2 regions of the Pseudoalteromonas sp. N1230-9 genome follow, and region 2 is predicted to be linked to the other one. Evidence: riboswitches for the same ligand, from Rfam matches in the RefSeq annotation. Region 2 holds a riboswitch; the other holds the start of a gene.

Region 1 (7,623 bases), 1.8 Mb from region 2:
GAACCCGTACCAACTACATCACCAACGTAAGCAAGAGGTAAACCTTTCGTTTTAAGCTCTTCTAGTTGTGAGATAGGGCCCACTTCACCTGGTTTTTCAGGGTTGATACCTTCGCGCTCATTTTTTAGCATTGCTAAAGCGTGTAATGGAATATCAGGACGAGACCATGCATCTGGTGCAGGAGAAAGGTCATCTGTATTTGTTTCGCCAGTTACTTTGAATACCGTAACTGAGATTTTTTCAGCAACAGCTGGCTTATTTACAAACCACTCTGCATTTGCCCAAGACTCGATTACTTGCTTAGCAAATTCGTTACCTGCTTTCGCTTTTTCTTCTACATCGTAGAAAGCATCGAACATTAATAATGTATTTGATAAACCTTTAACAACGATTGGTGCTAACGCTGCGTCATCTAAAAGATCAATCATAGGCGCGATGTTGTAACCACCTAACATAGTACCAAGTAGCTCAGCAGCTTTTTCTTTTGATACCAATGGAGAGCTCGCTTCACCTTTTGCAACTGCAGCTAAGAAACCTGCTTTGATGTAAGCTGCATCATCAACACCTGGTGGTACGCGGTTAACAAGAAGATCAAGAATAAACTCTTCTTCGCCTGCTGGTGGATTTTTAATTAGTTCAATAAGATCAGCCGTTTGCTGAGCATCTAATGGCGCTGGTACGATACCTAACGCGGCACGTTCTTCTACGTGTTTACGATATTCTTGTAGCACAATATTGCCCTCTTGGTGACGTGAAAGTACTCGGTAGTATTAAACTAAATACCAAATATATAACCCAGTACTTATAGTATTCTGACGATTGATTATAAAGCTTTTAAGTATAGATGAAAATCCATGCTGCGGTTAGGCACTTTATATTCACTATAAATAACATGAATAGTAGTTAAAAAAAAAGCTATTCAGATGAATATTTATTAAGTAAGAATCATTCTTATTTTAGGCATAAAAAAACCCAGCCATATGGCTGGGTTTCTCAAAACTTACAACTCACTATTAACGCATAACTTTTACACGTTGAGTTGATGTTAGTTGCGCTTCAACACGACGGTTTTCAGCGTGAGCTTCTAAAGTGTTTGCTTCATTCTTCAAACGCTCTTCACCATAGCCTTTTGTTGAAATACGATCTTCAGAGATGCCGTCTTTGATTAATTCATCAGCAACATCATCAGCACGCTTTTTAGATAGAGTCATGTTGTACTCAGCATCACCTACTGCTGAAGCATGGCCTTCTAAAACAACCGTTGCGTCTGTATTTTCCTTCATGAAGGTAGCAACTTCAGCAATGTCATCAAAGTAGCGTTGTGGAACAGCCGCTGAGTCATGAGCAAAGCTAACTAGTAGGCTAATTGTTACTGGCTTCTCTTCATACAAAGTACAACCCGTTGCATCTACAGCGTCTGTCATCGGCGTGTTTGCACATTGGTCATCAGCATCAATTACACCATCGTTATCAGAATCTGAATCTGTTGGCTCTTGAACAACAACTGGCGCTGGCTCAACAGGTGCCGCTGGCTCGCTTGATTGACCGAATAAGTAGCTTACACCAAACTTAGCATTTAAGTCTGACTCACTGAACTCTAAACCTCTGTAGTAAGATGTTTCAAAGTTAACTGATAGACCCTCAGTTACAAAGTGCTGGTAACCTAGACCAATATTTGCAAATGTACTTTTCTCGTACACATCAATTTCTTTAAGACCTAACACACCGTAGAATGGACCACCAGAAAAATGGTGCAGCATGTCGATGCCGTATCTATCCATGTCCATGTCGTACTTATCACCCGTGATTAGGTGTTCAGTATCAATATTTCCATCAGCGTACTCTAAACGAGCGCTCCAGTAATCTGAGAATCGGTAACCAATCTCAGCACCGAAACCTGTTGCATAACCAGTTCTCACATTAGGTGAGTAATCTGTTGCAATCCAAGATGCATCGTAGTAGTCACCGAATACACCGATATAAAAACCTTCTTTCTCTGCAGCAAATGTTGATGCACTAGTTGCAGCTAATGCGATCGCCATAGTAAGTGATTTTAATTTCATTGTTTCCTTCCCATTTTCACAATTAAAATTTTCAGCTAAGTCATCCCAGCCCATTTTATAAGCAGAATACTCTTCGATTTGTTAACCTATACTTAATAGGTAACAGGTTATACTACTAACTCAAATCATAGTTTGATTCAGGTCATTAGAAACTATAGGTGATAATATAAAACTTACCTAATACTATAGTTAAATCGTCATTCAAATTAACAACTCGTTATTATTGTTAATTAACAACGACTATAAATTAACTAAAAAATAGACTTAATAACTAGGTGCGTTAACTTATATATAAAAAGTGTTCAGTCATATTTCTTAGCATAGGTGTTAAATATTACACTTAGGCACAGTAGCTAACAATCAGCCTTTTCTGGAATTTTTTAAGTTCCACAAAAAGTTTGATAATTCGCATCACCCTCCTTAGGAGGCTCATACCAATGTGTATTTTCAGCTTTATAAATATAAGGATTTGATATCACTTTCAAAAATGCTTCCAGTGAAGCGCTTTTTCCAGAGTTCTCATATTCACCTATAATCATTTCGATATTATGGTTGCGTGGAATGACTGCAGGATTAACAGCACGCATCGTTTTATAACTTTGAGTAGATGTTCTTAAAAACCATTTTTTATACCATTCTTTTATATTGGCAGGTATGGTTACTGGAGACTGTAATGACTCAGTCAAAAGATTAAATGTGTTGGTATAATCCAATTTATGTTGCTTCATTAACGTCAACAATTCAGAAACAAGTATATGGTCATCTTCTTCCAGGCTTTCTAAGCCCAGCTTTTTTTGCCACATAAAATTAAAGGCGTCATTGAACCGAGTTGAAAAGCTATTTATAACCGCCGAAAGGTCTGTAAGCGCTTGTTTTTCGTCTTTAAATAAAAGTAATAGGCTTTCAGCTAGGCGCGCACAATTCCAATTAGCAATCGTCGGCTGATTGCCAAATGCATAGCGCCCTTGGTGATCAATTGAGCTAAACACAGTATCAAAATCAAAGTTGTTCATCATAGCGCAAGGACCATAATCAATGGTTTCACCACTTATCAAGGTGTTATCAGTATTCATAACACCGTGTATAAAACCGACACGCATCCAACTTACTATCAACTCAATTTGCTTGTCTTGTACAGCTGTTAAAAAGTCGATATAGCGCTTTTCATCCGTGCTATTAATTTCAGGAAAATGACAACAGATCGCGTAATCGACAAGCTTTTCTAACCCTTCTATATCACCCTGTGTTGCTAAGTATTGAAATGAACCAACACGGATATGGCTTTTAGCTAAACGCGTGACGACCGCACCAGGTCGAGGAGGATTTCGATATACCGTTTCACCAGTAGTCACCACAGCTAAACAGCGCGTAGTCGCGATACCTAGCGCATGAAGCGCCTCACTCATAATGTACTCACGCACTGCAGGGCCAATGGCACAGCGACCATCACCACCGCGCGAGAACACTGTTGCTCCTGCGCCTTTTAGCTGCAAGTCCCACAATGTGCCATCTTTATCTGTAATAGCGCCAAGCAAATGCGCCCTGCCATCACCAAGACGCGGTGAAAAATGACCAAATTGATGACCTGAGTAACCAAGTGCAACCGGTGCCACGGCGTTATCTATCGTCGAACCAGATAGTAATTTAGCTAAAAATTCGCTGTCATGTTTAATTGAAAAGTTATCAGCTAGCTTGTCATTGAAGAGCAGTAATTGCGGCTTAGCAGCGGTGCTCGGCATATCTTTAATAGCGAGCAGTTCACTGATATCTGTGTATCGAGTTTGCAGTTTCATAACTGTCCTTAACGTGTGGCTACACCTACGCGGTTATCACCTACCCCATAGGCCACAAGCTGACTAAGTGCTTGCAGGCTATAGCCACTTTGCTGTTGTAATTCATTGAAAAAATCTTGTGCTGCTTGTAACGATTTTTTAGTTTGTAAGCCGCCCTCTATCAACTCGTGGGCACGCAAGTAGGTTTCTACATCGCGAGAAAGTAAAAAGGTATCTTTACCAAGCGCTCGCAAAGCGTAAGGGCCAGTATTTCCCCCTAAACGCGCACCATGTTTTTTAAGATAGGCCCACAAGCCAATAATATTGTCAGTTGGCCAATCCGCAATAAACTGGCTAAAGCTGCCATGTTTTTCGGCAACTTCGTGGATCATGTATGCGTTTTCTGGGATCGTTTGTACTTTTTTAAAATTACGAACAATTCGCTCGTCACTGGCTTTTTGCTCAAGCATATCTGGCGGCATCATCAACAGTTTCTCTACGCTGAAATCCCAAAACACGTCGCGAAAACCTGCCCACTTGTTATTGATAACAGACCAATAAAAGCCGCTTTGAAAAACTTTACGCGTGAACTCTTCTAACCATAAATCGTCATGCATTTTGGCAATATCAGTATCATCGAGCGGGTTTGATAACAGTGCATGCAGCATTTCTTCGCTGCCCTTTCGAGATACGGCTCGTTGATAAATATCGTTAAATTTTTCCATCATTTTTCCAATTTATTTGGTTAACGCTAAGTGTACGTAAAAACACGCTTATACGTAACCATGTTGCAAAATCGGTCACTAAAAAACAAATCCTTCGCCTTGACACCTAGATGGCTAAAATGCTTTAATCGCCGAATATACCCTATTTAACTATGTTGGCTTTAACCTTTAAAGCGAGCATAAAGGGCTGGAAGAGGTGCGTTATTCAGGTAGCGTATGGGAAGAGCACAGACTCTGTTGATCATACGTGAGGGGAATTAACGCCGAGAAGTAACACCGTTTGTGAGGTGCTTATTTCGGGCGACTGGGCTGAATCCCAGCGACTGTCACCAACAATAGCAAATTGCTATTGATTAGTTTGGTGGAGAGCTTCTGGTCTTAGTATAATAAGGCCGTCGCGTCTTTATTATTTTAAGCCCATTCGCTCTTCGAATTATACCTTGTTCGAACGACGACATGCGGCTCCATTCAAATGTTCCCGCATAAACTCTTCGAATACCTTATAAGTTCGTGAGAGATGATCAACAATTTTGATTTAAACGACTATCCATTATGGACAGCGCTTGTCACGCCTTTTTCTGAATCTGGCGAGGTCGATTACACGGCCCTTGAACAACTGGTGGCTGAGCAGCAAGATGCAAATAACGGCATTTTATTGCTTGGCAGTACCGGTGAAGGACTGGCGCTTTCACTTAAAGAGCAACAAGCCATTGTTGAGCATGTTTGCCAATTAGCACCGAGTGTCCCCCTCATGGTTGCTGTGGGCGGTATGAACCTTAAGCAACAAATTGCTTGGGTTGAATACTGCAATCAACTACCTATTCATGGCTATTTATTGGGCTCACCTCTGTATGCAAAGCCAGGGGTTGTTGGCCAAACACATTGGTTTGAAAGCCTACTTAACGCAAGTCATCACCCTTGTATGTTGTATAACGTACCAGGAAGAAGTGCAGTTGAGATTGCACCGCAGGTGATCAAAAACCTTGCTGAGCACAAAAACCTTTGGGCTTTAAAAGAAGCCAGTGGCGACATTAGTAAATTTGAAGGTTTTAGAACGGCATCTCCAACACTGGCCATTTTCAGTGGCGATGATGCACTTATGCCGTATTTTGCTCAAGCTGGTGCAAAAGGTTTAGTGTCGGTTGCCGCGAATGCTTGGCCGAGTCAAACCCATGAGTTTGTTAAACGCAGTTTAAGTGGTCAATACCCAAATCTATTCACCGATTGGTCGCAAGCAATCCAAAGTTTATTCGCTGTAGCAAATCCAATCCCCGTAAAAGTACTGATGCACCTGCAAGGTAAAATAAATACCCCGCATTTACGTCCGCCGCTTACACATTTAGAGCTTGAGCAAACAGACAGCATCACCCACGCAAACAACACAATTTTATCTTGGAACTAAAAACAGGTTTTATCATGAGCTGGTTAGAATTATTAAACAACTTAGAATCAGGCGCAGTTCGCGCAGCAACACAAGACGAGAACGGCAACTGGCACGCCAATGTTGAAGTTAAACAAGGCATTTTAGAAGCCTTTAAAAATGGCACAAATACCGAGTTCCCAGGTGGTTTTGTTGATAAGCACAACTTAGCACCACAAGGCTTTGCAGCAGATGCAGGCGTGCGTATGGTACCAGGTGGTAGCAGTGTTCGTCGTGGTGCACACGTTGCCAAAGGCACCATTATCATGCCACCAGCGTATGTAAATATTGGCGCGTTCATCGACGAAGGCACAATGGTCGACAGCCACGCACTAGTGGGTTCATGTGCACAAGTGGGTAAAAATGTTCACCTAAGTGCGGCAGTACAATTAGGTGGCGTACTTGAGCCAATTGGTGCCAGCCCTGTGGTAATTGAAGATGACGCATTCATCGGCGCAGGCTGCGTTATTGTTGAAGGTGTGGTTGTGAAAAAAGGTGCCGTACTTGCGCCGGGTGTACGCTTATCTGCAACCATTCCTGTCTACGATTGCGTTAACGAGCGCCAGCTAGACAAAGGTGAAGCAATCCCAGAAAACGCGATTGTGATCCCAGGCTCTCGCCCAGCTTCAAATGCATGGGGTCGTGAACAAGGTCTAAGCATGTCGTGTGCATTGATCGTGAAATACCGTGACGAACAAAGCGATGCATCATTACTGTTAGAAGAGGTTTTACGTTAATGAGCTTTTTGAGCACGCCCATCAAGCAAGCGGTTGAACACGTTTCAACGCATCTTGATACGCCATTTTTTATCTATGATTTAGATAAATTAACTGCACATCTAAATCAACTGACTGCACAAACCGATGTGAAACTTTGGTATGCCGTTAAGGCCAACCCACTGTCTCGCATTATTCAATGTTTAGACAGCGCAGGGTTTAACTTTGATGTTGCAAGTAAAGGTGAACTTGAGCAAGTACTTGCTCAAGGCATCGATAGCGAGCGCGTGCTCAACACAGGGCCTGCAAAAAGCCCTAAACAAATTTCACATTTTATTGCTCGCGGCGTACGTACTTTTGTGGCCGAGAGCATTAACCAAGTTCGCTGGTTAAATGAGGAAGCAACAAAAGCAAATTGTCAGTTGCAAATTCTATTGCGTGTTCAATTACGTTGGCCAGACAGCGAAAAGAATCCACTTGGCGGCGATAGCCTTACTCCTTTTGGTTTAGGCTGTGATGAGTGGCAAGCACTCACTGCAAGTGATTACCCAGCTCTTAGCTTTGATGGTCTGCATATTTTCCAATGGGGCAATATGCTGAGCACTAACAAGCTCGCCGAGCTATGGCGCGCGATGATTGCGCCATTACAACAGCTAGCACGCTCATTAAATATTAACCTTCATATTCTCGATTTAGGGGGTGGCTTAGGCATTCCTTATACCCAAGATGCTAACCAACTTGATTGGTCTGCACTTATCGAGACCCTGGCGAGCATTAAAGCAGATGCTGGTGTCAAAGAGCTTTGGATGGAACTTGGCCGCTATGCGGTGGGCGAATGTGGCCATTACGCAACACCGGTTGTTGAGCGCAAAGAGAATTACAATCAACAGCAGGTGATTTTATCAGGCGGTATTAACCATTTACTTC
Region 2 (7,623 bases):
ATCGAGGGTATCGCCTTGCTCAAACTGATTTGAGGTACTGATAATGGTATCAATACTATCAACCAGCATCTTGCGCGGAATAACATTAATTTTGAATGCTTGAAGGTTAGAGATTCGGTGCTGGCTAATCCCTTTATTAAAGCTATTCATTTCGCGGCGTAGGCGGTCTAAGTCTTCGCGCAAGCCTTTAATGGTGGCGGCGACTTCGGTTAACGCAACGCGGCCTTGACGCTCAACGGCATCACGCTCGTTATCAATGTTATGAAACGCGCTAATAAGCTTTTCGTATTTAGTAAACTCATCGTTTTCGTTATCAAATTTAGTAATACCCGCATTGTAAATATGCATGTAGGTGTTACGTACGTTGATATCAAAGTTTCGTAGCTCTTGGCAGTCCTTGTTAAAGTGATGGATGAGATCGCTTAAGTTATCAAAATCAATACTGATTTCAATCATGTATGGAGTCACTTTGCCAGAGTAAAAATCAAGCGTGTGATCAATACGTTCAGATTTAACTTGACGTAAACGGTCAGCTTGGCGCGCAAGCAAATCTTTTTTCGATTTGATAATTGAACGACGGTCGCTAATTGAGCCACTGTTCTTTTGAATGTCTTGCAGGTAGTCGTCAACTTGTTCGCGCTCTGCATTTAATTGCTCTTTTAGCAAAGTTTGCGCATCCACAGATTGCTGCATCACTTCAAATTGTTCAAAGCGTTTTAATGCTTCTTCAGAGGCCATTAGTTCATCATATAAGGCATCTTTTTCTTTTTGCTTTTCGGCGACATTAGCAGCCACTTCGCGCTGTTGTTTAAACTCTTTTAATGAATTTTCAAGTGCAGCGAGTTGCGCGGTTAGTTGCTCTTTATTTTCGCCCGTTTGCATTTGCACAGGACTTAGTTTTTTCAGTTTAATGCTTGCGCCAGGAAGAGTCAGTACTCCGCCTTTCACGTTTGCTGATAACAGCTCTAAAAACTCACCAAAGGCATCTTCGTCTGTGATATCAACATCACCATTGCTGGTGGTGGCAAATGATAAGATATCAGGGTTTAGAATACGCGAAATTTCTTCCACTTCTTTTAAAGACAAATCTTCACGCATACGGGTGAATAAATTGAACTCGAGGTTCTTCAGCTGCAGTTTTAAGCTCTTAATTTGCTTTTGTGTTTCGCTAATACGGTAATCTAGCGTGTGCAAGCTTTGACCTTGGGCACTGCTTAACGAATGCGATAGCGATTCATAATCTTGCTTAAGCTGCGTAAGGCTTACTTTTAAAGTGGCCTTGTTAACTAGTTCAAACTCAGATTTAAGCGCTCGATAGTCTAAAAACCATTGTTCAATTTGAGTTTGTTTACGCTCAATATCACGCGATTGCTGAATATACAGCTGTTGCTTTTGGTCGAACTCGTGCTTTTCGTGTTCGATATCTTCAAGGGCAATATTTAGCTCAGTGAGTTGCTCTTGTTGATAGGTTTCAAAGTCAATCAGTGCTTGGTCAATTTTTGGCGCATAGGCAGCAAGCTTACCTTTTAAAACTGTTTGGTTTTCAAGCATAGATTCAAGAGCTGCGATTGGCTCTTGCATTGACTCAAGGGCTTTTAATTCACGTTTGGCGCGATTCACTTTATCAAATGAACGTCGCCACACTTCATAAAAATCGACCCGTGAGTTTGACATATGACGCTCAAATACACGCAACATAAAGCGTTTAACATCACTGGCACCTAACTTATGCAAGTTAAGGATACGGCGAAAAATTTCTTTATAAATCGCTGAATCTTGCACGTTGTTAAGCGGGATCATCTTTAAGTTGATATCGCCATCAAACGGGGTTGCGCCGCCAGTGAGTAGGGCGTTTAGCTCTTGCGCTTTTAATTCAATTGGATTGAAACCTTGGTCTTTTAAGTGATTAAAAAGCTTGGTGAATTTTACAATGGTTTTGCCTTGGGTGTAGTGCTCAAGGTTCAACTTACCTTGATAGCAAAAAAACTGATGCGCGTAACCAGCAATTTTACCAAGGCCAGCAACACCAATCACCACTGGGCCGTTTGGTAAATCGGCTTCGAGTAAAATATAGGATTGATCTGACGAAAAGTAGAATTTTCGGGTTTCGTCTAAATCGTGGCCATCCCATTCTGTTAGACGTAAATCATTGATCAGTGGAAATTGCAGGGCATTAATTACCGAGCTTTTACCGGTATTGTTGGGTGCACAAATTGAGCTGCTTTTATCCAAAGGGATCACGCATTTTGCATAGCCAGCGGTATTTAAAAGTGCAAGTTTGCTGAGTCCGTAAAGGCTTTGGCTTTGCATTATTCGTCCTCTCCTAGGTAGGTTTCTTCGTTTACTTCCATTAATGCATCGATATAACGATAAATGGGTGCTTGCAGCATAAAGCCGTTTTCTACTTCGCGAGCAAGGCCTAAACGCACCATGCGAAGGTACACGTCTTTACGTAAATCTGAGCCTGAGAAGATTTCTAATTGATCAAACAAGTGCTTGTTGATTTGCACTAAGGTTTGCATTAGTTCAAGGTCGTTTACCTCGTCAAACAAGGCACGCATTGGATCTTTACCGGTATTGGCATAGTGCTCAATCAAGATGTAGATAGTTAGTGCGATAGCACGCGAAATTTTCCCCATGTTTGGGGTGCTTTCGTCGCTGCCAAAATAGTAAAAGCCACGGCTATCGTGTTGTAAGTCATGGCCAAGGGCATTAAATAACGCGCGATAAGCATCAATGTGTTGATCAAGCTCTTGCCACATCAGCGTGTCTTGTTCGCTAATGTGGTAGCCTGATGTGAGCTTTTTATTAATAGCTTGCAGATGTGTTAAATCATCTAAATTAATATCTGTCATGGTTATTGCTCTGTTGCTTTTTGATCGTCAGCAATCGATGAGTTAAATGGGTAAAGAGAGAAGTGTTGCTGGGCAATTTTTATTTTTACTTTCTCTTGGCTTTGGCTAATTTCAAGGTCGCCATCGCTAATTAATTTTTGATACAAGAACAGCATTTCGTCAGCTTCTAAATCTGGGTAGCTTTCATCTAAGAAACTAAGCAGCGGCTGAGCTTTTTTGCTGGCTTTTTTAAAGCGTTTTTTAAATTGTGTTTTAACGTCGTTGTAATCAGGAATATGCGGGCTTTGATAGGCAGGCACATCATCATGTTCTGGTAGTTGATATTCATCGTGTTCAAAGTCAACTAAGCCTGCCATATAGGCCACGATATGACGTTGCTGACCAAGTGAAAAGCGTTGCGCGTCTGAGACAAAGTTAGGCTGTACTGCACTTAACATGTTATCGACGCCATTTTTACGCACTAAACCAAGCACTTTAGCTGCTTGACGCGTAATTAGATTATTGCGGCGTAACTCTTCACGCAGTGGCATCAACATATCGGCGCTTTTACGTAAACTTTCACGACCAACTAAATGCATTTCTAAAATACGGGTACGTAATTGCTCAAGCATGCGCTTGTCTTGATATGACTTACCAAGACGATCAATTTGCTCGATTTGCGCGCTAATTTGCGCTTCGATGGTGTTAAAGCACGCGTGGAAGTCACCACGAATATCTACCATTTCAAGCATAGGTTCAATGTACTCATCAAACGCTTCAATCACTGCTTGATAGCGTTTTTGCAAAGATTGCACGGCGTTGTCTGCTTTCGCTTGCTCAACAATGTTTAATATCGCGTTTTCATTGTGGGCAAACAATTTCATTATTTTGCGTACCCGATCATCCATAATCCGGCTGAAACGGCGAAGCTCGTCGTAATCTTCAATTTCACCCGCTTTGGCAAGGCGGTTGCCTAGGCGCGCTAAGTCATCAACTAACACGCTGATTTCTTGGGCAAGACCTAGGTGTTCTTCTTGCAATAAAAAGGTCGCAAAATCAGCGATAGCACGGTTGATTTCTAATTGTGACGACTTCGCAAGAGGAATAATGATATCTTGATTCAATAAACGATTTGTTTCTTTATAAATACGTTCATTTGACCAGCTTGGCTGTTTTTGTTTTATCGCATTTTGTACGTCTTTTAAGCTGAAATCAGCCATCTTAAAACGTTTAAATAATAGTTCTAACACCCCCCAATGCTCTGTAAGGGTATTTAATAACTTTTTAGCTGGGATCATATGGCTCCAGTAAATCAAAATTTTGGTGTTAGCGTTTAGTAGTAATTTATCTAATTGAGAATAGTTTTATGACTTAGATACTGCTAGAATCCGCGCCGAAACACTCGAATTACAATTTTTACATTATTATAAAGGTTGTTCAAACACCATGGTAACCCCACTTATCCTAACCCTGATAGCGGTGGCATTTTTGCTTATCGTTATAGAGGATATTATCCATGTAAACAAGGCCAAAACGACGCTTTTTTTTGGCACTTTATGCTGGATTATCTTGTTTATCTCTCCAATTCATGGGCAAACCCCAGAAACTATCCAACATCAACTTGATCATAATATTTTAGAAATAGCGACGTTGTGGTTATTTCTTATGGCTGCAATGACCTTTGTCGCTTATTTAAACTCGAAAGGGTTTATTCAAAATATTGTGCATAAAATTATGCCAAATCAAATCAGTGAACGGAAGCTGATGTTTTTGATTGGTGGTTTTGCGTTTTTATTTTCATCGATTTCAGACAATATAACCGCAACTTTGATCTCGCTTGCGGTGGTGATGTCACTGAAGTTAGACCCTAAAAAATTAATAAAATACGCAACCTTAATTGTATTTAGTGTGAACTCGGGTGGGGTATCGCTTATTACAGGTGATGTAACGACCTTAATGATTTTCCTCGATGAAAAAGTCACTATTGGTAACTTGTTATTACTTATTGTGCCTTCGCTTGCAAGCGTTGCGTTACTGGCTGTGATGTTATCAGCAGGAATGTCGGGTAATGTGGTATTTGAAAAGCAAATGGCTCGTCGTATTGAAAAAACCGACATTACCATTGCGGTTATCTTTTTCTCGACCATTATTGCCACCTTAACTTTGAGCGTACTTTATAGTGTGCCACCGCTATTAACCTTTTTATTTGGTTTGTCGCTGATGTTTTTGGTTGCGCAATTCTTGATGCGCAAAAAAGACGTAAACAAAAAAATCATCGATTATATTCGTGAGATTGAATACGACACACTGTTGTTCTTCGTTGGGGTATTACTGTTAGTTGGTGCACTGAAAGAAGTGGGTGTGTTATCTCAATTTACACATTTATATGAGCTTATGGCTCCTGAGTATGCGAACTACTTAATGGGCTTGTTATCGGCTGCGGTTGATAACGTGCCACTAACAGCTGCATTACTCAAAGCCGACATTGTTATGAGCCCTCAGCAGTGGTTGTCATTTACCTATGCGACAGGAGTTGGTGGTTCAATGCTCATTATTGGGTCTGCCGCGGGTATTATTGCGATGAGTAAAGTCAAAGCATTAACGTTTATGAGTTACTTAAAAATGTCGCTGTATTTATTAATAGCCTACACAGCGGGTTATTATGGCTCACACCTAGCGGGAAGTTTTATTTAACACTTGACAGCTAGACGTCTAAACGATAACTTTCAAAGCCTGCTTTTAACAGCAGGCTTTGTTATTTTAACCAAGTGTTAACTTAACATTCAGAAGAGGTGCGATACTTAGGTAATTAATGTGAGGTGACGAACGCCAATGACCATTAATGAGGGAAGTACTCGCCGAGAAAAATAGCTGGACGTCACGGTTATTTTTCGGTTTATGGGGCTGAATCCTCAAAACTGTCACCAAACTAGGTGGAGAGCTTCTGGCATGGACTACTCTTTATTTTCAAAGCACCCCCTTGCCGAGTTCTTCTTGAATTACTGTGGATAGTTTTCCACAAAAGGAGACGACATGAATACCCAATTAGCCGCCAACATAAAATCAGATTACGTTGTTGCAAAATTTGGTGGCACCAGTGTAGCTAACTTTGATGCTATGAGCCGCTGTGCAGAAATTGTATGTGCAGATGATCAAGTACGTATTGTTGCTGTGAGTGCCAGTGCGGGCGTTACTAACCATTTAGTTGCATTGTGTAAACGTGATTTGAGCGCTGCTGAGCGCGATGAACACATCACGGGTGTTATTGCTATTCAAGAGAGTATTTTAGCTGAGCTATCGCTTGATGCCGATTTAGCTCATGGCTTTAATGAGACTTTAAGGGCATTTCAGGTGCTTGCTACCGAAGGGGTTAAATCAGCGGCAGAGCAAGACGAGCTGCTCAGTTTTGGTGAGCGCTTATCATCGTATTTATTTACGCAAGTGTTGCGTGGCCAGGGTTTAGATGCTGTGCGATTTGATGTGCGTAAAGTATTAAAAACAGATAGCCAATTCGCTAAAGCCACACCAAACATTGCTGCAACAGCTGCTGCTGCAAAAAAACATTTAGTGCCATTGTTAGCTGAGCAAGTTGTAGTAACACAAGGGTTTATTGGCAGTGATGAATATAACCAAACAACGACTTTAGGTCGTGGTGGTTCAGATTACAGTGCGGCATTACTAGCAGAAGCAATCAACGCAAAGAGTGTGCATATTTGGACGGATGTGGTGGGTATTTTCAGTACTGATCCGCGTTTATGTGTAAAAGCTACACCTATTGCAAGGCTAAGCTTTGATGAAGCTGCTGAAATGGCTACCTTTGGGGCAAAAGTGCTTCACCCAGCTACTATTTTACCGGCAAGCCGTAGTCATATTAGTGTGTTTGTTGGTTCGAGCCGTGAGCCACAATTAGGCGGCACATGGATTGAAAAAGAAAAGTCAGAGCAGCCAGGTATTCGAGCAGTCACACAGCGTAAAAACCAAATTCTTTTAACGGTTAAAAGCCCAGAAATGCTCCTTGCGAGCGGTTTCTTAGCGCGTGTATTTACTATCTTAAGTGAATTTAATATTTCAGTTGATTTGGTTACTACCTCAGAGATCAGTGTGGCAATCACGTTAGATAACGCACCGAATGCATCACGCCCTGAGCTGGATCAAGCCTGTTTAGATAAGCTTTCTGAGTTTTGCCATGTGTCGGTTGAAAACAACTTAACGCTGGTGGCTCTAATTGGCTCTGAGATTCAATTACGTCAGCAAGAGACCAACTTAATGCAAGTATTGAGTGATTTTAATATTCGTTTAATTTGTCATGGTGCAAGTAAACATAACCTGTGCTTTTTGGTGGAGCAGGGCGAGTCTGACCTTGTTGTTCAAGCTATTCATAGTCGATTATTAGAAAGCCAAGTCGCGGCATAAATCGTTAAAGTTAATAAAAGAGCACTGCCAGTCAGTGCTTTTTTGTGCCACCACGCTTATGTCAAAATCATTCAGTGTGTTACTTGAGGCCGTGAGGTTATGTTTTTCGATTTCAGTAAACACATTTGGGCTCAAAAGTTTAGCGATAGGTTGCGATGTTGCTTTGGCAAGTGCTTCTTTCAGAGTCCAAATCCTAAAAAAGCATCCAGCTTGCTCATTTATATCGCAAAAGCCACTTATTAAATTAACTTCATTGTGATCGTAAAAATGTTTGGCGAGCTTCACAAAAGGGCGTGTTTTCGAACAGTGTTCTATATCAAAACCAAATTGATTTTGCTCAGGGTTTAGTGCTGCACCAATAAAACCACGGGAATGT

Evidence for each region. A riboswitch is a leader RNA that binds a small molecule or an ion and turns the genes downstream of it on or off. The one in region 2 is predicted to bind lysine.
Region 1: it holds a riboswitch for lysine, as region 2 does, so the genes downstream of both, dapA (4-hydroxy-tetrahydrodipicolinate synthase) here and lysC (lysine-sensitive aspartokinase 3) in region 2, are expected to answer to the same signal.

The regions. Positions count from the first base shown of each region.
Region 1 covers NZ_CP090419.1:214,719-222,341, reverse strand. Annotated here, with positions in the region: gene acnB (bifunctional aconitate hydratase 2/2-methylisocitrate dehydratase) at 1-731, opposite strand, end outside; gene LY624_RS01095 (OmpA family protein) at 1,014-2,063, opposite strand; gene LY624_RS01090 (protein adenylyltransferase SelO) at 2,444-3,856, opposite strand; gene LY624_RS01085 (DNA-3-methyladenine glycosylase I) at 3,865-4,560, opposite strand; lysine riboswitch at 4,744-4,940, shown strand; gene dapA (4-hydroxy-tetrahydrodipicolinate synthase) at 5,078-5,962, shown strand; gene LY624_RS01075 (2,3,4,5-tetrahydropyridine-2,6-dicarboxylate N-succinyltransferase) at 5,977-6,717, shown strand; gene LY624_RS01070 (PLP-dependent decarboxylase) at 6,717-7,623, shown strand, end outside.
Region 2 covers NZ_CP090419.1:2,138,140-2,145,762, reverse strand. Annotated here, with positions in the region: gene LY624_RS10045 (ATPase) at 1-2,310, opposite strand, end outside; gene LY624_RS10040 (condensin complex protein MksE) at 2,310-2,855, opposite strand; gene LY624_RS10035 (hypothetical protein) at 2,858-4,132, opposite strand; gene nhaD (sodium:proton antiporter NhaD) at 4,281-5,528, shown strand; lysine riboswitch at 5,614-5,786, shown strand; gene lysC (lysine-sensitive aspartokinase 3) at 5,868-7,247, shown strand; gene LY624_RS10020 (4'-phosphopantetheinyl transferase family protein) at 7,224-7,623, opposite strand, start outside.